Pararoseomonas sp. SCSIO 73927: one gene and its partner. The main gene of each other region encodes a partner of the protein of the gene in region 2 in a complex. Links are inferred from orthologs where the notes say so. Each region holds a gene or a part of one and is shown on either strand. Other genes may lie near its edges.

What was found.
Region 1: the proteins of VQH23_RS16540 (region 2) and uvrB are in contact, whole or in part, in a crystal structure (PDB 7EGT), measured with the Thermus thermophilus proteins. The link is inferred for Pararoseomonas sp. SCSIO 73927 from one-to-one orthologs. Residues at the interface, in WP_096412145.1 of Thermus thermophilus: His654, Arg656, Phe657, Gln666, Asp668, Glu669, Lys680, Arg681, Leu682, Ser683, Lys685, Tyr686, Ala687; in WP_096411307.1 of Thermus thermophilus: Glu23, Leu25, Arg26, Asp27, Gly28, Glu29, Arg30, Phe31, Arg55, Glu326, Asp327, Phe328, Glu379, Ser382, Gln383, His398, Gly400, Arg401.

Annotation. Positions count from the first base shown.
Region 1 is NZ_CP146232.1:552-7,508, forward strand. Bases 2,328-5,285 are described here. They hold uvrB (excinuclease ABC subunit UvrB), read left to right. Parts: upstream 2,328-2,686; coding sequence 2,687-4,885; downstream 4,886-5,285. Other genes in these bases: VQH23_RS00030 (hypothetical protein), read left to right, coding at 2,328-2,366; VQH23_RS00045 (hypothetical protein), read left to right, coding at 4,895-5,285. In the rest of the region: VQH23_RS00015 (TrmH family RNA methyltransferase), read left to right, coding at 1-1,048; VQH23_RS00020 (hypothetical protein), read left to right, coding at 1,159-1,422; VQH23_RS00025 (hypothetical protein), read right to left, coding at 1,880-2,062; more of VQH23_RS00030, read left to right, coding at 2,181-2,327; more of VQH23_RS00045, read left to right, coding at 5,286-5,329; VQH23_RS00050 (lytic transglycosylase domain-containing protein), read right to left, coding at 5,346-6,170; VQH23_RS00055 (tripartite tricarboxylate transporter substrate binding protein), read right to left, coding at 6,254-6,957. UniProt on the Escherichia coli protein: The UvrABC repair system catalyzes the recognition and processing of DNA lesions. A damage recognition complex composed of 2 UvrA and 2 UvrB subunits scans DNA for abnormalities.
Region 2 is NZ_CP146232.1:3,509,673-3,521,763, reverse strand. What follows is about bases 4,511-7,471. They hold VQH23_RS16540 (UvrD-helicase domain-containing protein), read right to left. Parts: upstream 7,133-7,471; coding sequence 4,889-7,132; downstream 4,511-4,888. Other genes in these bases: VQH23_RS16535 (hypothetical protein), read left to right, coding at 7,197-7,471; VQH23_RS16545 (50S ribosomal protein L11 methyltransferase), read right to left, coding at 4,511-4,863. In the rest of the region: VQH23_RS16575 (aminopeptidase P family protein), read right to left, coding at 1-941; VQH23_RS16570 (DUF1127 domain-containing protein), read left to right, coding at 1,103-1,459; VQH23_RS16565 (hypothetical protein), read left to right, coding at 1,672-1,875; VQH23_RS16560 (L,D-transpeptidase family protein), read left to right, coding at 2,079-2,618; VQH23_RS16555 (hypothetical protein), read right to left, coding at 2,769-3,134; VQH23_RS16550 (TetR/AcrR family transcriptional regulator), read left to right, coding at 3,216-3,821; more of VQH23_RS16545, read right to left, coding at 3,958-4,510; more of VQH23_RS16535, read left to right, coding at 7,472-8,135; VQH23_RS16530 (hypothetical protein), read right to left, coding at 8,145-8,477; VQH23_RS16525 (VacJ family lipoprotein), read left to right, coding at 8,758-9,579; VQH23_RS16520 (ABC transporter substrate-binding protein), read left to right, coding at 9,751-10,377; VQH23_RS16515 (M20 aminoacylase family protein), read right to left, coding at 10,665-11,843; VQH23_RS16510 (GNAT family N-acetyltransferase), read right to left, coding at 12,025-12,091. UniProt on the Escherichia coli protein: A helicase with DNA-dependent ATPase activity. Unwinds DNA duplexes with 3'-5' polarity. Translocates on single-stranded DNA with 3'-5' polarity. Initiates unwinding more efficiently from a nicked substrate than double-stranded DNA.

The DNA of each region.
Region 1 (6,957 bases), 3.5 Mb from region 2 along the record:
CCCCGGCGGCCCCGGCACGGGCAAGCCCAGCCGCCCCCGCGCCTTCGACGGCAAGCGCGGCTGGAAAGGCGGCGAGCCGCCGGCCGGCCCCGGCGAGAGGGCGCCCGGCAAGCCGCCCGTCGCCCCGCGCCAGGCCCGGCCCGGCCCGCGGGCCGAGGCGGCACGCCCTGACTCCGCCCGCTCCGAATCCTTCCGGCCAGAAACGTCGCAGCATGGGGCATCCCGGCATGAGGCGGGCTTCCCGCCGCGCCGCGATGCCCCTCCGCGCGGCCGGCCGGACGTCCAGCGTCCCGATCGGCGGGAGGAGGACCGCGCCCCCGCCAACACCCTGTGGCTCCACGGGCTGCACGCGGTAGCCGCCGCGGTGCTGAACCCCCGCCGCCGCCTGCGCCGCCTGCTGCTAACGGCCGATGCCGAGGCGGCGCTGAAGGAGCGCCTGCCGGAGGGCGCGATCGCCGCCCGCAAGCTCCAGCCCGAACGGGTGGAGGACCGCGCCCGGTTCCACACCTTCCTGCCGGAGGATTCGGTGCACCAGGGCGCCGCCCTGCTGGCCGAGCCCCTGCCGGGCATCGGGCTGGACGACGCGCTGAAGGCCTCGGACGGCCCCGTGCTGCTGCTGGACCAGGTGACGGACCCGCGCAACGTCGGCGCCATCCTGCGCGCCGCCGCCGCCTTCGGCGCCGCGGCGGTGGTGGTGCAGGACCGCCACGCCCCGGCGGAGACGGGCGCCCTGGCCCGCGCCGCCTCCGGCGCGCTGGAGATCGTGCCGATGGTGCGCGAAGTGAACCTGGCCCGCGCGATCCGCCACCTACAGGATGGCGGCGCCTGGGTGATGGGCCTGGCCGGGGAGGCCGGGCGGACCCTCGCCGAGGCCAAGCCCACGGACCGCCGGGTAGGGCTGGTGCTGGGGGCGGAAGGCGGCGGACTGCGCCGCCTGCAGCGCGAGACCTGCGACGAGCTGGTGCGGCTGCCGATCACCGAGGCGATGGAGAGCCTCAACGTGGCCTCCGCCGCGGCCGTCGCTCTCTACGAGCTGCGCCGGGCCTGATGGCCCCGCTCTGATCACCTGCCGTTAACCCGGGCCGACGCAGACTGGGCCCGGGCACCCGAGAGGGGCCGTACCGTGCCAGGAGGGCTTCGCGGAGGAGGAAACCCTTCATGCAGCCCAACCCCCGCCGCCTTGGGGAAGTCCCGGCCACCCCCAATGCCTGGCACGAGTTGCCCGACGACCTGCAACTCACCCTCTCGCGCGAGGCGCTGCGGCGCGCGGCGGAAACCCTGGCCGAGCACGCGGAGCTTCTGGCCGCCGAGATGGATGGCGGCACCCTGCTCGACCAGGGCGGGCCGGAGGCGCTCCGCCTCTTCGCCGCCGTGGTGCGCGCGACGAACCGGGACGGTTTCGCCACGGTCGGCAACGCCTGACCCTGGCTGCACGCCGCCCCGGCACCCCGGGCACGCCAGCCCTCCGCGCCATGCATGCATTAAGCCATGGACATGTTGCACCGCAGCATCCACCTTCATCGCAGGGATAGGGAGGAACAGATAAAAGGATCTGTCCCATGCTGATCGTCTCCGCTTTCGCTCTCGCCGGCCTCGTGGCCGCGCAGGTGGTGGCCCGCATCTCCCTCGACCACTTCGAGGAGTTCCGCCGCCTGCCCCGCCTTCCGCAGGAGGCCTGACCCTGCCGCGCCCGGGGTCTCCCCGGGGCGCCAGGGGGCAATGTATCGTCGGCCAGTAACGGACCCGCGCCTATGGGCCACAACGCCAGCCTTGGGACGGGATACCGACCTCTCCAGTTAGGCCGACCGGCCCTTCCCAATCGGGCCGGGCTACTGGACGACTTCCACCTCGCCCGATCCGGATGCGGCTCTGCCGGTGCTCAATAGGGGCGCCGGCGCGCCGCCCAGACCAGCGGCGCCACGGACAGGATGATGCTGGACACAAGGGCCCCGATCGCGATCAGGCCTCCAGAGGAGATATGGACTTCCGCCCTGGCCGATACGGCGCGCCCGATCTGCAGATCCACCTTGGCCATGTGCTTACGGCCTTGCGCTTCATCCATTCCGCCGACTCTCCTGGCTGCTGACCAGGGGTGAACGCCGGACCGGGCCGGGCTTTGCGGACCGGGAACCTCCCCGGCCCGCATCGCCACGCGCCGCCATCGCCTGTATGATCCCAGCATGATTCGGAGAGCCCGCCTGGAGCGTTTGACCGACCAGGCGGGCGATCGGCTGATCCGGGCCATCGACAGGCTTTTGGACGCGGTCGGCTCCGATCGTCAGGCCTCCCTCACCGTGGCGGGCCTCGTCTTCCTGACCGTCCTGATCCTGACCGCGAAGGTCTTTTACCGGCTCATCAGCCTCTAGGGGCGGTTCCCGCGCCCGCAGGCCGACTGAAGCGCTCCAACCCCGGCCTCCAGGTTCACGGGGCAGGAGAAGTGGGGCGTGAGGGTCAGCATGGTGCCGGGTGAGGGGATCGAACCCCCGACCTTCGGTTTACAAAACCGCTGCACTACCGCTGTGCTAACCCGGCCCTTGCTGCACGCCCCTGCTTTCACCTCGGAGCCCGCAGCACCGCCACCTTAGCCCGGGGTCACGGAGGCGTCATCCCCGCCCTGCCGCGGTCGCCCGGCCGGGAGTCGGAATCCTGCTGTAACCGGCCGCTGTCCACCCTATGTTCACGGCCCATGGATACCCTGCCGCCCGTCCTGTTCCAGCCGATCCGCCGCCCCGCGCCGGCGGGCGGCCAGCCCTTGAAGGTCGTCTCTCCTTATGAGCCGGCGGGCGACCAGCCCACGGCCATTGCGGATCTGGTCGAAGGCCTGCGCGCGCGCGGGGAGCGCGACCAGGTGCTGCTCGGCGTCACCGGCTCCGGCAAGACCTTCAGCATGGCGAAGGTGATCGAGGCGGTGCAGCGGCCGACCCTGATCCTCGCGCCGAACAAGACGCTCGCGGCCCAGCTCTACGGGGAGATGAAGTCCTTCTTTCCGGAGAACGCGGTGGAATACTTCGTCTCCTACTACGATTATTACCAGCCGGAAGCCTACGTCCCGCGCACCGACACCTACATTGAGAAGGACGCCCAGATCAACGAGCAGATCGACCGGATGCGCCACTCGGCCACGCAGTCGCTGCTGGAGCGGCGGGACGTGGTGATCGTCGCCTCCGTCTCCTGCATCTACGGCATCGGCTCGGTCGAGACCTACGGCAACATGACCGTGAAGCTGCAGCTCGGCGGCCGGATCGACCGCGACGTGCTGGTGAAGGCACTCGTGGAGCTGCAGTACCGCCGCAACGACACCGCCTTCCAGCGCGGCACCTTCCGCCTGCGCGGGGAGACGGTGGATGTTTGGCCCTCCCACCTCGAGGACCGCGCCTGGCGCATCTCCCTCTTCGGGGACGAGATCGACGGGCTGCGCGAGTTCGACCCGCTGACGGGCGAGGTGGCGGGGGAGATGGAGAGCGTCGCGATCTACGCGAACAGCCACTACGTCACGCCGCGCCCGACGCTGATCCAGGCGATCAAGGATATCAAGATCGAGCTGAGGGAGACGCTCGCCCGCCTGCAATCCGAGGGCAAGCTGCTGGAGGCCCAGCGGCTGGAGCAGCGCACCACCTTCGACATCGAGATGATGGAGACGACCGGCGTCTGCAAAGGCATCGAGAACTACTCCCGCTATCTCTCCGGCCGCGGCGCCGGCCAGCCGCCGCCGACCCTGTTCGAGTACCTGCCCGAGGGCGCCCTGCTGATCGTTGACGAGAGCCACGTCACCATCGGCCAGATCGGCGGCATGGCGCGCGGCGACTTCGCGCGGAAGTCCGTGCTGGCGGATTTCGGCTTCCGCCTGCCCTCCTGCATGGACAACCGCCCGCTGCGCTTCGAGGAGTGGGAGAGCTTCCGGCCCGACACGATCTTCGTCTCCGCCACCCCTGGCGCCTGGGAGATGGAGCGGACCGGCGGCACCTTCGCCGAGCAGGTCATCCGCCCCACCGGCCTGATCGACCCGCCCGTGGAGATCCGCCCCGTGGAGGGCCAGGTGGACGACCTGCTGGCCGAGTGCCGCGACGTGATCGCCGCCGGCGGCCGCGTGCTGGCCACCACGCTCACCAAGCGCATGGCCGAGGACCTGACGGAGTACATGACGGAGACGGGCATCAAGGTCCGCTACCTGCACTCCGACGTGGACACGCTGGAGCGCATCGAGATCATCCGCGACCTCCGCCGCGGCGTCTTCGACGTGCTGGTGGGCATCAACCTGCTGCGCGAGGGGCTGGACATCCCGGAGTGCCGCCTCGTCGCCATCCTGGACGCCGACAAGGAGGGCTTCCTCCGCTCCACCACCTCGCTGATCCAGACCATCGGCCGCGCCGCGCGCAACGCGGAGGGCCGCGTGATCCTCTACGCCGACCGCATGACGGACAGCATGCGCCGCGCGATCGAGGAAACCGATCGCCGCCGCGCCAAGCAGGTGGCCTACAACACGGAGCACGGGATCACCCCGCAGACCATCCGCCGCGACATCGCGGACGTGCTGCAATCCGTCTACGAGCAGGACTACGTCACGGTGGAGGCGGTGGAGGACGACGCCTCCTCCCACTTCATCGGCCACAACCTGCGCGCCAGCATCTCGGAGCTGGAGCGCCGGATGCGCGCCGCCGCCGCCGACCTGGAGTTCGAGACCGCCGCCCGCCTGCGCGACGAGATCAAGCGGCTGGAGAACCTGGAACTGGGCCTCGACGCCCCTCCTCCCTCCGGCCACGAGGCGCGCGCCAAGGCGGACTGGAAACCCAAGCCGCTAGGTCCCGGCGGTGGCGGCTACGACCCGGACAAGCGCACCACCCGCACGGCGTCGCGCGGGGCGCCGCGCCGCAAGAAGGCGGGCTAGGCGCGGCGCATGGCCGAGGATCTCGCCGCCTCCATCGCCCGCTCCGCGGCGAAGCTCGTCGCGCTGTCCCGCCAGCGCGGCGGGGGCGCGCCGCTGGATTTCACCCCGGCGAGCCTGGAGACGGTGGAGGAGATGGCCGGGGAGGCCGCCCACTGGGCCACCGAGCTGACGCCCGCCGAGATCACGGGCCTGGTCCAGGATTTCGGCTGCTACCTGCTCGAGGTCGGCCGCGCCGAGTTCGGCGGTGCCTATCTCTGGCACGAGGCGCGGGACCAGCCCGTCCTCGTCGTCGGCGAACCGGCCTTCCACGTCGCGCTGATGACCTGGGACAAGCTGCGCGGCCGGCTGGGCGGGGACGCCGCAGACAATCTCCCCTTCTTCTACGCCGGCTTCGCGGAGCGTGCCCGGCAGGCCGCCCCGGGCACCCGCGCGCTCTACGTGTGAGGCAGGGCGCCCCGCCTCAGTAGGTCCTCCCCGTCGGCGCGGAAGGCGTCACCAGCCCGCCGCCCTCGAAGGCGCGCAGGCTCGGGTCGTCGGAGACCGCCATCACCCCCGTGCGGTAGCCGCCGGAGTAGGGTGTGCCGGAGTAGGGTGTGCCGGAGTAGGAGCCGGCGGCCTCCGCCCAGACCCCGTCCATCGCCACCGGCGTGCCGAGGTTCGGCACCACCTTGGCAAGGTAGTTGATCGTCTCGTCCGGCAGGATCATCGCGCCGGAGAGGACCCCCTCCACCCGCAGCGGCCCCGCATTGTAGGCGGCCACGAATCCCGGCGCGCCGAAGCGGTCCGACATGGCCCGGATGTAGGCGGCGCCGGCCAGGATGTTGTCTCGCGGGTCGTAGGGGTCCTCGCCCAGCCCGTGCTCGTCGCGCAGCCGCTCATAGGTGCGCGGCATCACCTGCATCAGCCCCATGGCGCCGACGGGTGAGGTGATGGGCAGCCCATCCGAGCCGTTGATCCGCCCACCGGATTCCTGCCGCATGATCGCGCGGATCCAGCCCTCGGACACCCCGAACCGGTTCGCCGCCTCCCGGATGTGCGGCCCCCAGGGATCACCGGAGGAGCCGGGGACATTGTAGCGGCGGCGCGCGGCGGCGGCGCGGTAGGCACGGGCCGCCGCCCGGCTGGCGGCGCGATCATCCACGGACGCCTCGGCGGAAGGAGGCGTGTCATACCCCGCCCCGGGTGCGTAGGCCTGCGGGGCGGGCGCGGGCGTACCGGCGCAGGCGGCGAGCAGGCCGAGAGCGACCAGGGGAAGGGCGGAGTGGAGGGGGCGGAACCAGGCCATGCCCCATTCTGCCGCATCCCCGGCCCCTCCGCGGCCACCGGATGGAAACCCGCCGCCCGATGTGGCGGCCGGGTCACAGCCCCCTACCCGTCCAGCCGGACATCGGCGTTGCGCGCCACCTCCCGCCACTTCGCGATCTCCGCGCGGACGAAGGCGTTGGCTTCCGCCACGCTCTGCGGCGCGGGCGCCCCGCCGAGCTGCACCACCCGCGCGGCGAAGGCGGGGTCGCGCAGCAGGGCCGTAACATCGGCATTCACCCGGTTCACCACCGCCTCCGGCGTGCCAGCCGGCACCGCGATCCCGGCCCAGCCGATCGCCTCGTAGCCCGGGATGGCCTCCGCGATCGCCGGTACCTCCGGCAGCTGCGGTGCACGCGCGGCGGAGGTGACGCCGAGCGCCTTGATCCGCCCGCCCCGGATGTGCGGCAGGGCGCTCGCCACGCTGTCGAACATCATCGGGATGTTGCCCGCCAGCAGGTCCGCCACCGCCGGCCCGCTGCCGCGGTAGGGCACGTGGGTCAGCCGCACCCCGGCCCTGGAGCAGAACAGCTCCGCCGACATGTGCTGGGAGGTGCCGGGCCCGCCGCTGCCGTAGGAGATGCCGCCCGGATCCGCCTTCGCCGCCGCGATCAGCCCGGCGATGTCGTTCGGCGCGAAGGAGGGGTGCGCCACGATCATCAGCGGCACGGTGAACATCAGGGTGACGTAGTTGAAGTCCCGCTCCGCGTCGTAGGGCAGGCTGCGGATCACGCTGGGATTGATCCCGTTCGTGCCGGAGGTGGATGCGA
Region 2 (12,091 bases):
GCGGCGCGGGCGCCGGTCCGCTCCGCTTCCGTCTTGCAGGCGCGGGGCAGGCGGACGGGGTCGGTGCCGGGGGAGACGGTGGCGCCGGCCCCCGCGAGCGCCTGCCCGAACCATGCGGGCGTCGCCTCCGGGTCCAGGCGGACGGTCGTGCCCTTCAACGCGGCCAGCGCCGCGGGCAGGGTGTCACGCGGCCGAATGGTGACGGCATTGCCCAGGGCCTCCCGCAGGGCGGGGCCGGCCTTGGCGGGGTCCATGAAGAGAGTGACGGCCCCTTCCGCGTCCAGGATTGCGAAGGCGAGCGCCAGCGGCGTGTGGTCCAGGTCGCCGCCGCGCATGTTCAGCAGCCAAGCGACGGAATGAGCATCGGCGAGCACCACCGCGTCCTGCCCGGCTTCCCGCAGGGCGGCGGCGACGGTCTCGCGCTTCTCCGCGGAGGAGCGGCCGGCGAATTCCTCCGGCCAGGGCTCGGCGGGCGCGGTGGGGGCGGCGGGGCGGTCCTTCCAGATCACGTCCAGCGGGTTGGCGGGAAGCGGGACGAGGGTGGCGCCAGAAGCGGCGAGGCGGTCCAGCGCGGCCCCCGGGTGCAGCCATGGGTCGTAGCCGATGCGCTTGCCGGCGGCGTGCGCCTTCAGCCAGGCGGCCGGGGGCTCCTCGATCAAATGGCGCCGTTCCCAGAGGGTGGGGTCGGTCTGTTGCGCGACCTGCGTGGTGTAGCGGCCGTCGGTGAAGACGGCGGCGCGATCCGGCAGGACGATCGCGAGGCCGGCCGAGCCGGTGAAGCCGGTGATCCACGCCAGGCGCTCGCCTGAAGGGGGAACGTACTCGCCCAGGAACTCGTCCGCGCGTGGGATAATGAGGCCGTCCACCCCGGCGCGCGCGATCTCGGCGCGCAACTCACCGAGGCGATTTTGCGGCAGGTTTGTCACCAGTTCGTTAACCACGACATGTTTCCCCAGATTTCCATGCGTTAGGCGCATGGCTCAGCCACATGAACAACGCGCCATTTGCCCGCTTCCTAAGCCCATATTGCCTCCACCGAAGGCATTCCGGGGCTGGGTCGCAAGGGCGACCTGCCGGTGCCATCGATCAACGGACGACAATCATGAACCCCCGCATCTCCCAGGTGCAGCACCCCGCGCCGATGATGCCCTACCCCGCCAACATCCGTCAGCTGAGCGACATCGAGCTTCTGCGTCAGGCCAACGAGGCCCGGAACGCCGTCCTCGCTTCCGGGCTGCAGCGCCTGCTCGCCGGCTTCGCCGGCTGGATGCAGCGCCGCCGTGCCGAGGCGGAGCTGCGCGCCCTGACGGACCGCGAGCTGGCCGATATCGGCCTGACCCGCGCCGAGATCCCCTTCGTGCTGGCCGGCGACATGCCCGCGCGCGGCGTGGAGGCCCCGAAGGCCGCGGCGGCCCCGGCCGCTGCGAACGACCGTTTCCGGAAGCGCGCCGCCGCCTGACGGCCGCTTCCAACGAGTACCGGGACGGCGATTTCCCCCCGACCGCGCCGTTCCGATGCCCGGCCCGCCCGGCGCTGCCTCCCCCCTCGAGGCGCCGCGGCGGGCCGGCGCTGTTTTCGGGGTCCTGCGCCCTGCAAGCCCGCTCCGCATCTCGCCGGGAACAGGTAGGCTGCCACTCCGAATCCCAGAGGAGGCGGAGAGGATCGATGCGCTTGAGGATCGGTGCGGTGCTGCTGGTGGCCGCGACGCTCGGCGCGTGTGCCGGGCAGGGGCTGGGCGGCCTCTCTCTCGACACGCCCTATGGCCGGGGCACGGCGAACCGGATCGACTCCAATCGCGAGGAGAGCCCCTCACGGCTCTACGGCTGGGACCCTGCGAATCGTCAGGTCGGGTACTCCATCCCCACCGGGCGCTGACTTCGGCGAGCCGGGCAGGACGTGGCGACGGGACCGTGATCCGGGCAGGGGCAAGGCCGTTTCTAGCCTCGTGCCCGGCGGGGTATCCGCTCGAGGGAGTGCGCAGCGTGGAACTCGGCAGGGCGGAAAGCGAAGGGGCCTCGTACCGCGAAATGTCGCGACACGGGCGCCGCCAGTTCGTTCTCGGCGCCGGTGCGGCCGGGTTGGCGCTTCCGTTCCTTGCCCGGGCGGCTGCAGGGCTGGAGAGGCTGGTGGTGCCGGATCGCGGGCAGCTTGTTGCCGGTGATCTCGCCCTGCGCTGCGCGATCGGCGCGGCCGGTGCCCGCGCGGAGAAGCGCGAGGGCGACAAGGCCTCCCCCGCCGGGGTCTTTCCGTTGCGCGAGGTGTTGTACCGGCCCGATCGCGTGGCGCCCGTGCAGACCGCCCTGCCCTGCCGCGCGCTGCGGCCAAGTGACGGCTGGTGCGACGATGCGGGGCGGCCGGAGTACAACCGCCCTGTCACCCTGCCCTTCGACGGCAGCCACGAGGAGCTGTGGCGGGAGGACGGCCTCTACGACGTGATCGCGGTGATCGGGTACAATGACTCGCCGCCCGTGCCAGGGCTGGGCAGCGCCATCTTCCTGCACGTGGCCGCGCCGGATTGGGGGCCGACGTTGGGCTGCGTCTCGATCGAGCGCCCGGCGCTCGTCGATCTGCTGGCGCGCTGCGGGCCGGGCACGACGATCGAGATCGCGCCTTCCTAGGGGCCTGTCAGCGCCTGAACTGGAAGCATGAGCCGGGGTGCTCCGGCGCCACGTGACGAGCGGTGGGCGGTGCTGGAGCCTTTGGTCGGAGGCTGCCACCCTTATGCCAAGGTTCTGCCCCAGCACCGTATCGCGGCACGCCGCGATTCCTCATGGTCTGAAGAGCTCGAGTTCCGCCGCCGGATAGTAGTTCTGCGTCGCTGCGGTGATGCGCACGAGGTATCTCTGGCCGCTGTCGTCCTTCCAGACGACCGTTCCGACGTTGCCCCGCATGACGGGACCGGTGATCCTCACGGTGTCACCGATCTTGAACTCGCTCATCCGTTCGTTGCCTTGCTGTGCGGAAAGAAGCGCAGGCCGTATCCATTGCCTACCCGGCGATTCCGGGTGCGGTCGCACCCGCGACGACGCGACAGAGGTCGTCGTCATCACAGGAGCTCCGACCGAAATAACGACCATGACGAAGCCCAGCAGGCGCTTGCGCCACGCCGATGACGGCGGCTCAGACAGGGACACAGGCCTCTCCGATGCTTCCGATCAGCGCTCTAGCACAGTGTGCGGATTGACAATAGCACGCTGTGCGAGCCCTGTCCGTCTATGACCCGGAAGGATCCTCAAGCGCCAACCACCCGGGACCGGATCCTCCACGCCTCGATAGCGCTCGTTCAGGAGGGAAAGGAGAGGCGCCTGAGCGTCCGTGCCGTCGCCGCGCGGGCGGGCGTCGGCATGGGGACCCTGCGCTATCATTTCCCCACTCAGCGGGAGCTGCTCGATGCGGTGTTCTCGTCCCTCTACGAGGAGGCTCTGCCGGACGGGCGGATCCGCGACGCCACGGTTCCAGCGGATGAGCGACTGCTCGAGTGCTGCCGGCACATGCTCAACCCCATCGATGTCGGCGACCGAGCTCGGGATGTGTGGTCGGACCTCTACCACGCCTTCATCGCTCCGGGCGCGGCGGCCGACCACAGGGCAGGCTATGTCGAGCTGAGGCGGCAGGCCCTCCGTCGCGTTCAGTCCTGGCTGTCGGTCCTCGTCGAGGAGGGCGCACTCTCCCGCGGCGACAATATCGCCCGCTCACAGTTCCTGCTCACCGTTCTCGACGGACTGGCGTTGCAGCGAGCCCTGCCATCCGAGTCCGCGCTGCTCGATCTGGAGACGGCCGTGCTCAAGGCGGCGATCGCCTCACTCTCGACCATCCGCTGACAGAGCCAATGACCCGCGAGGGTCGGTGATGGGGTTGAGGCAAGCGCTGCCCTGAGGCGGGTGGGGTAGCAGGGTGCGCCCGTTGGGATGGATGGCAGGCAGCGCCCCAGCGCCAGGCAAGAGGGGCGCCATGGGATCAGCCCCGCTTCCGCAGGACCAGCGTCGTCCAGGGGCCGATGTTCAGGCGGCGCTCCAGCACCAGCCCGCCGCGGCGATGCGCGGCCAGCACCCAGTTCGCCTGCTTGCCGAGGAGCCCGGCCAGGATCGCGGTGCCGCCCGGGCGCAGGTGGCGCGCCATGTCGCCGGCCATGGCGCAGAGCGGGCGAGCGAGGATGTTGGCGAAGACGAGGTCGTAGCTCCCCTTCGAGACGGCGGGGTTCTTCCAGCCATCTGCCAGGATGGAGCGGACCTGCGTGCGCAGGCCGTTCATACCGGCGTTCCCGTTCGCCACGCGGACGGACCAGGGCTCGATGTCGGTCGCCAGCACGCGGCGGTGCAGGGCGGAGGCAGCGGCCATGGCGAGGATGCCGGAGCCGGCGCCGAGATCCAGCATCCGCAGCCGGTCCTTCGGCAGCTTGGCCATGCGGCGCGCCACGCCCTCAAAGGCGATGAGGCAGCCCTGGGTGGAGGCGTGCTCCCCGCTGCCGAAGGCGATCCCGGCGTCCAGCTTCAGCACCGTGCGGCCCCAGAGCTTGCGATCCGGTAGGTGGGTGGGGCGGATGACCACGCGGCCGCCGATGGCCTGCTCCGGGAAGGACTGGGCGGTGCGGGCGAGCCAACCCTCCGATTCCACCGGGGCGCGCTGGGGCGTGAGGTCCAGACCAGTGGTCAGGGAGGCTAGGGCCAGGGCGGCGGTGAGGTCGTCGTCCTTCGTCCCCTCCTCACGCACGCCCTCCACGCGCCAAGTGTCGGTCTCCTCGTTCAGGAACAGGGCGACGCTGCGGCAGGCGCGCTCGAAGGCGGCCTCGACGGCGGGCACGGCCTCCTCCGGCAGGTCCTCGATCCAGACCGTCTCCAGGTTCTGGGGATGGTGTCGCGACATCAGGCGCGCCCGTCAGTGTGCGACATCAGGCCTTCTCCACGAAGCTGTCGAGGACGCGCTTCGTGCCCGCCTTCTCGAAATCGACCTCCAGGCGGTTGTCCTCGACCGCCGTCACCCGCCCATAGCCGAACTTCTGGTGGAAGACGCGCTGGCCGACCTGCATGGCATCCGCGCGCGCGGGGCGTTCCTTCACCTCCCAGGCGCCCGCCTCGATAACGCGGGGGCGGTAGGAGGAGATGCCGCCGCCGGCGAAGACGCTCGGCGCATCCGCCAGCCGTGCGCGCTGGGCGCCGCCGCCGCCCTCGCGCTCGATCTGGTCGGGCGGGAGCTCGTCGAGGAAGCGGGAGGGGATGGCGGCGGACCAGTTGCCGTAAACCCGGCGGTTCGCGGCGTGGCTGATCACCGCCATCTTCCGCGCGCGGGTGATGCCGACATAGGCGAGGCGACGCTCCTCCTCGAGCGACTTGGTGCCGCCCTCGTCCAGCGCGCGCTGGTGGGGGAACAGCCCCTCCTCCCAGCCCGGCAGGAAGACGAGGTCGAATTCCAGGCCCTTGGCGGCATGCAGCGTCATGAGGGAGACGCGCTCGGCATCCGCGTTCTCGTCGTTCTCCATCACCAGCGCGACGTGCTCGAGGAAACCCTCCAGCGTCGGGAACTCGCCGATCGCGCGCACCAGCTCCTTCAGGTTCTCCAGCCGGCCGGGCGCCTCGGCCGACTTGTCCTGCTTCCACATCTCCGTGTAGCCGGACTCGTCGAGCATGGTGGCGACCGCCACCACATGCCCATCCTTCTGCATCAGCGCGCGCCAGCGGGCGAAGCCGTCGAACAGCTCGCGCATCGCGGCGCGCGGCTTGGCGCGCAGGGCTTCCGTGCGAGAGAGGCGCTCGGCGGCGATGGCCAGCGGGATGGACTGCTCCCGCGCGCCCATGTGCATCTGCTGCAGCGCGCCGTCGCCGATGCCGCGCTTGGGGGTGTTCACGATGCGCTCGAAGGCCAGGTCGTCGCTGGGCTGGTGCATCACGCGCATGTAGGCCATGGCGTCGCGGATCTCCGCGCGCTCGTAGAACTTCAGGCCGCCGACGACGCGGTAGGGGATGCCGAGGGTGATCAGCCGTTCCTCAAACGAACGCGTCTGGAAGCCGGCGCGGACGAGGATGGCGGTCTCGGCCAGCGAAACGCCCTTGCGCTGCGCCTGCTCGATCCGTTCCCCGACCATGCGGGCCTCCTCCTCGGAGTCCCAGAGGGAGACGACGCGGACCTTCTCGCCCTCCGCGTCGTTGCGGCCGGAGCGCAGGGTCTTGCCCAGCCGCCCCTCGTTCTTGGCGATGAGGTGCGCGGCGGTGGCGAGGATGGGCTTCGTGGAGCGGTAGTTGGATTCCAGCCGCACGATGCGCGCGCCGGGAAAGTCCTTCTCGAAGCGCAGGATGTTCTCCACCTCCGCCCCGCGCCAGGAGTAGATGGACTGGTCGTCGTCGCCCACGCAGCAGATGTTGTGGTGGCTCTGCGCCAGCAGGCGCAGCCACAGGTACTGCACGGTGTTCGTGTCCTGGTACTCGTCCACCAGGATGTAGCGGAAGGCGCGGTGGTACTGCGCCAGCACGTCGGGCTGGGTCCGCAGGATCTCCGCCATGTGCAGCATCAGGTCGCCGAAATCGGCAGTGTTCAGGTCCTTCAGGCGGGACTGGTAGGCCTCGTAGATCTGGCGGGCCTTGTTGTTGGCGTAGTCGCTGTCCTCGGCGGGCGTCACGCGGGCGGGGGTCAGGCCGCGATCCTTCCAGCGCTGGATCACCGCCATCATGCCCTGGGCCGGCCAGCGCTTGATGTCCACCACGGCGGCATCCATCACCTGCTTCAGCAGGCGCATCTGGTCATCCGTGTCGAGGATGGTGAAGGAACTCGTCAGCCCGACATATTCCGCGTGCCGCCGCAGCATGCGCGCGCAGAGCGCGTGGAATGTGCCGAGCCAGAGGCCTTCGGCGGGGCGGCCAAGGATGGTGGAGACGCGCTCCCGCATCTCCTTCGCCGCCTTGTTGGTGAAAGTGACGGCCAGCACCTGGTTGGGGAAGGCGCGGCGGGTCATCAGGATATGGGCGAAGCGGGTGGTCAGCACCCGGGTCTTGCCCGTGCCGGCGCCGGCGAGAACCAGCAGGGGGCCGTCCACGGTCTCCACCGCCTCGCGCTGCTCCGGGTTGAGCTTGGCGAGGTAGTCGGTCCCGGAATCGGGGAAAGGGCCAGAGGACGGGGATGGGGGCTGGGCTGGCGGGAACACGGGGGCGGCTATAGAACGGGACGCGAACCCGCGCCACCGGAGAAGGGCGCGGAGGGAGTTCCGCTTGCCGCTGCGCCCTGCCCTGGAATGGTCCGCCCGGAACGGAGGCACGCTCCTGGCAATCGGCATCTTCGCGGCCCTTCTCACCCCCGCCCCGGTCACCGCCGCCCTGCGGGACGTGGTGACGCCCGTCGTCGCCTCCCTGATGACGCTCGTTCTGCTGCGGGTCGATCCCGCCCAGGTCCTGGCCTATCTGCGCCGGCCCGTCCTGGTGGCGGGGCTGCTGGCCTGGCTGCTGCTGGCCTGCCCGGTCCTGGCCTTCGCCGCGGCGTGGTTGGCGGGGATGGACGGGCCCCTGGGGGCGGCACTGGTCATCATGGCCACGGGCTGCGCCGCCACCTCCTCCCCCGCCTTCGCGCGGCTGGTGGGGTTGGACGGGGAGATCTCCCTCGTCGTGGCGGTGCTCTCCACGCTCCTCATCCCCTTCACGGCCCCTCCCCTCGCCCTCGGGCTGCTGGGCATCGACCTCGCCATCTCCATCCCCGCGCTCATGGGGCGGCTGATGCTGGTGGTCGGGCTGCCGCTGGTCCTCTCCGTCCTCATCCGCCGGATCGTGGCGCCGGCGGTGCTGGACCGCTGGGGGCGGGCGGTGGACGGGACGGTGGTCCTGCTCGTCGTGCTCTACGGCTTCGGGATCATGGACGGGGTGCTGGCGCGGCTGCTGGCGGCGCCGGGATTCGTGCTGGGCGGGCTGGCGCTGGCCTTCGCGGGGTCCTTCGGGCTGAACGCGGCGACGGCGCTGGCATTCCGGCCGGCGGGACAGAGGGTGGCGCTCTCGGCCGGGCTGCTCTCCGGCAACCGGAACATGGCGCTGTACTTCGCGGTGCTGCCGGCGGCGACGGACCCGCAGGTGCTGCTCTTCTTCGCGCTGTGCCAGTTTCCGCTGTTCCTGAGCCCGTTCCTGTTGCGGCCTGTCTACCGGCGGCTGCGTGTCGAGGCCTGAAGAGTCCACCTATCCCTCGACTGGGGTGACGGTCAGCCGGATGGCCGCGAAGCCGGCCATGACCGCGAAGAGGAAGCTGCCGATCACCACAATGGAGATCTGCCGGCCGGTCAGTCCCAGCCCCCATCGGCCGCCGACGAGGCCCGCCGCGACAAGGTAGAGGAGGGAGACGAGGACGATCCCCTCAAGGTCCAGCGCTGAAGCGACGGCGAACTGCAGGATGGTGGCGAGGCCCGCGATGAGGCCGCCCTTCCAGGCCGCGGCGGCCGCGAGCCGGGCGCCGATTGCCCCACCCGCCACGCCCCCGACGAAGCCGGCTGCCAGGATCCACGCCTCCGTCACCCTGCTGTCCTTTCCATCAACCGGGCCATCATCCGAGAGTCAGAATTTTCTCCGCCGCTTCCGCGCGGGAAAGCTCCTCCCCGGACGCCCTCTAACGCGGACGGCCGGCAGCGGCGATGCGCGATGGCCGCGGCAGACCAGGAGATCGCCGCTACCCGCTGCGCAGGGCGCGAACAGCCGATCACGCGACGGTGCGTACAGCAGAACCGCCATACTGAACCGGGCAGTTCACTCGCCCTGCCGCGGGTGCTAAGTGGAGGCTGAACCGAGCCCTGGAATCATGCGCCCCTTCATCCTGCCCCGCCTGGCACCGGCCGCCCTCGCCCTCGTTCTGACCGGCGCCGCCCTGTCCGGCTGCGCCACGCGCCCCCCGGCGGATGACCGGGAGGCGGTGGAGGAGTTCCGGGCCACCAACGACCCGATCGAGCCCTTCAACCGCGCGATGTACGACGTGCACCAGGCGATCGACACGGTCGTGCTGCGCCCGGTGGCGATCGGCTACCGCGCCGTGCTGCCCCAGCCCGTCCGCACCGGCATCTCCAATTTCCTGAGCAACCTGCGCAGCCCCGTGGTGGCGATGAACGACGCGCTGCAGGGCGAGACGCAGCGCTTCGGGGAGACGCTGGGGCGCTTCCTGCTGAACTCCACCCTCGGGGTCGGCGGCTTCATCGACGTGGCCCGGGAATTCGGCCTGCCGCCGCACACGGAGGATTTCGGCCAGACCTTCGCCGTGGCGGGAATCGAGGAAGGACCCTACCTCTTCATCCCTCTCCTCGGCCCGAGCAACCCGCGCGACCTGCTGGGCTTCGCGGCCGGGATCGCCGCCGATCCCCTCACCTGGCTCACCTTCGGCCACCCGGACGCCATGGACATCGCCAACGGCGTCCGCGCGGGCGTGACGGTGGTGAGCACCCGCGAATCCCTGCTGGACCCGCTGGACGACGTCCAGCGCACCAGCCTGGATCCCTACGCCACGCTGCGCAGCGCCTATCGCCAGCAGCGGGCGCGGGAGATCGCCAATACCCCGGCCGCCACCCCCGCCGCGCCGCAGGGGCTTGGTACCGGGCTGCCGGACACCACGCCCCGTTCGCCGCAGCCCTGAGCGCGGAGCCACGCCGGGCTGAGCCGCGCAGCGGGCGGCGGGTCGCACGGAACGGAACCCGCCCGCTCGCGTTCAGGGGGCGTTGAGGCGGCGACGCCAGCGCACCACCTGCGGACGGGCGGCCCTGAAGGGCCGGCCGGTGCCGCACAGCAGAACGAGATCCCGGACGAGATGATCGCACGACGCACCCTCCTCGCCGCCGGCGCCGCCCTGGTGGCGGCGCGGGCCTTTCCCGCCTTTGCCCAGCCGGTGGACACGGCCCGCGCGGCCGCCTTCATCCAGTCCACGGGCCAGGAGCTCGTGGCCGCCATCAACGGTCGCGGCGCCGTGGCGCAGCGGCGGGAGCAGGTGGCGGCGGTGCTGCGCCGCGCGGTGGACGTGGAGGGGGTCGGCCGCTTCATCCTCGGGCGCTACCTGCGCCAGGCGACCCCGGACGAGCAGGCCCAGTACATGCGGCTGTTCGAGGAGGTGCTGATCCGCAACCTCTCCGCCCGCTTCGGCGAGTACCAGGGGGTGCGCTTCTCCCTCGGCCGCAGCCAGCAGCGGACGGAGGACGACGCGCTGGTGAACACCATCGTGGAGCGGCCCAATGGCGGCCCCGTCTCCCTGGACTGGCGCGTGAGCGAGGTGGGCGGGCAGCCCCGGATCGTGGACCTGATCGCCGAGGGCACCTCCCTGCGCCTGACCACGCGCAGCGAGTACGCCTCCGTCATCGGGCGCAACGGTGGCCGCGTCTCCGCCCTGCTGGACGCGATGCGCCAGCAGGTATCGCAGCTCTCCTCCCGCGAAGGGGGCTGATCGGCCCCAGGGGGCTCCGCCCCCTGCCTCCTTGGCAACCGCGAAGCGTTTGTCCCGATCCAAGGGCCTGAGGCCCTTGCATCCCCTTCCAGCTGCCGCCGCGCGGCCCTGAGATTGGGTCTCTGCTCGACGGGGCTGATTCTGCCCTTACAGTCGCCTCGGGTCTTGGACCCGAGGCGCACCGGCAGCCGGGCAAAACCAACTACCAGATGAAGATGATGGTGAGAGGTGCGGGAAGAGGAAGAATTCCTTCTTCCTCTTCCCGGCCACAGGCCGGAGGCGAAGAACTAGCTCTCCGCCAGTTCCCGCTGCACCAGCCGCACCAGCGTGCTGGCTCCGATCGGCAGCAGGTCGTCGTTGAAGTCGTAGCGGCCGTTATGGACCGGGGTGCTCGTGTGCTCGTCGGCCCCGGCCTGGCCCATCAGGATGAAGGCGCCCGGCGCCTCGTGCAGCATGTAGGCGAAGTCCTCTCCGGCGGTGAGGGAGGGCAGGTCCGCCTTGATGCGCTCCGCCCCGACCACGTCGGCCACGGCCTCCGCCGCCAGCGCGGCCTGGGCGGGCGTGTTGATGGTGGGCGGGTAGGAGTAGTTGTGCTCCAGCTCCAGCCGGACACCATGGGCCTTGGCGGTGTTCTCCACGATCTCGCGGAACAGCGTGGCCAAGCGGTCATGCGTCTCCGGGAGGAGGGTGCGGATGGTGCCGCGCATCTCAACCGCCTGCGGCAGCACGATATCGGAGGTGCCGGCGTGGAATTGGCCGACGCTCACCACCGCCGTGTCGTGCGGGGAGGTGCGGCGGGAGACGAGGGTCTGGAGGGCGTTGTAGATCTGCACCGCGCAGGGCAGCGGATCGAGACCGTTCTGCGGCTCCGCGCCGTGGCTGCTGCGGCCGATCAGGCGGATCACGAAGTAGTCCACCGCGGCCAGCACCGTGCCGGGGCGGACGGCGACGGTGCCCAGCGGCATGCTGGGGTGGTTGTGCAGGCCGTAGACCGTGTCGCAGGGGAAGCGAGTGAAGAGGCCGTCCTTCACCATGGAGAGGGCGCCGGTCAGCCCTTCCTCGGCGGGCTGGAAGATGAAGTGGACGGTGCCCGGGAAATCCCGCTTGGCGGCCAGGTGCTTCGCGGCGCCGAGCAGCATGGTGGTGTGGCCGTCATGCCCGCAGGCGTGCATGGCGGCGGGGTTGGTGCTGCGGTGGGCGAAGCTGTTCAGCTCCGGCATGGGCAGGGCGTCCATGTCGGCGCGCAGGCCGATGGCGCGGTTGCCCGGGCGGTTGCCGCGCAGCACGCCGACCACGCCTGTCCTCCCAAGGCCGCGATGGACCTCGATGCCCCAGGATTCCAGCTTCTCCGCCACGATGCCGGAGGTGCGGACCTCCTCGTAGCCGATCTCGGGATGGGCGTGGAAGTCGCGGCGCCACGCCGTCATCTCCTCGTGCAGGGCGTCGATCTCGGGGAGGGTCGGCATGGCGCGGGTCCTTCGCTGGCGTGGCGAGGATGCGGCGGCGGCGGGGCGGGATCAACGGTTGCACGGGGTGGCCGCGCGCCGCTACAGCGGGCCATGCCCATCGAGCGCGCCCTGCAATGGATTGCCGAGAACCGCGTCGGGGTGACGATCATGATCGCGGTCATGTTCGTCACCCTCTGGATCAGGCGGCGCTGAGGCTCTCGAACACGATCATCGGGTTCCCCTGGTGCTGGAACCCGCCGGCCTCG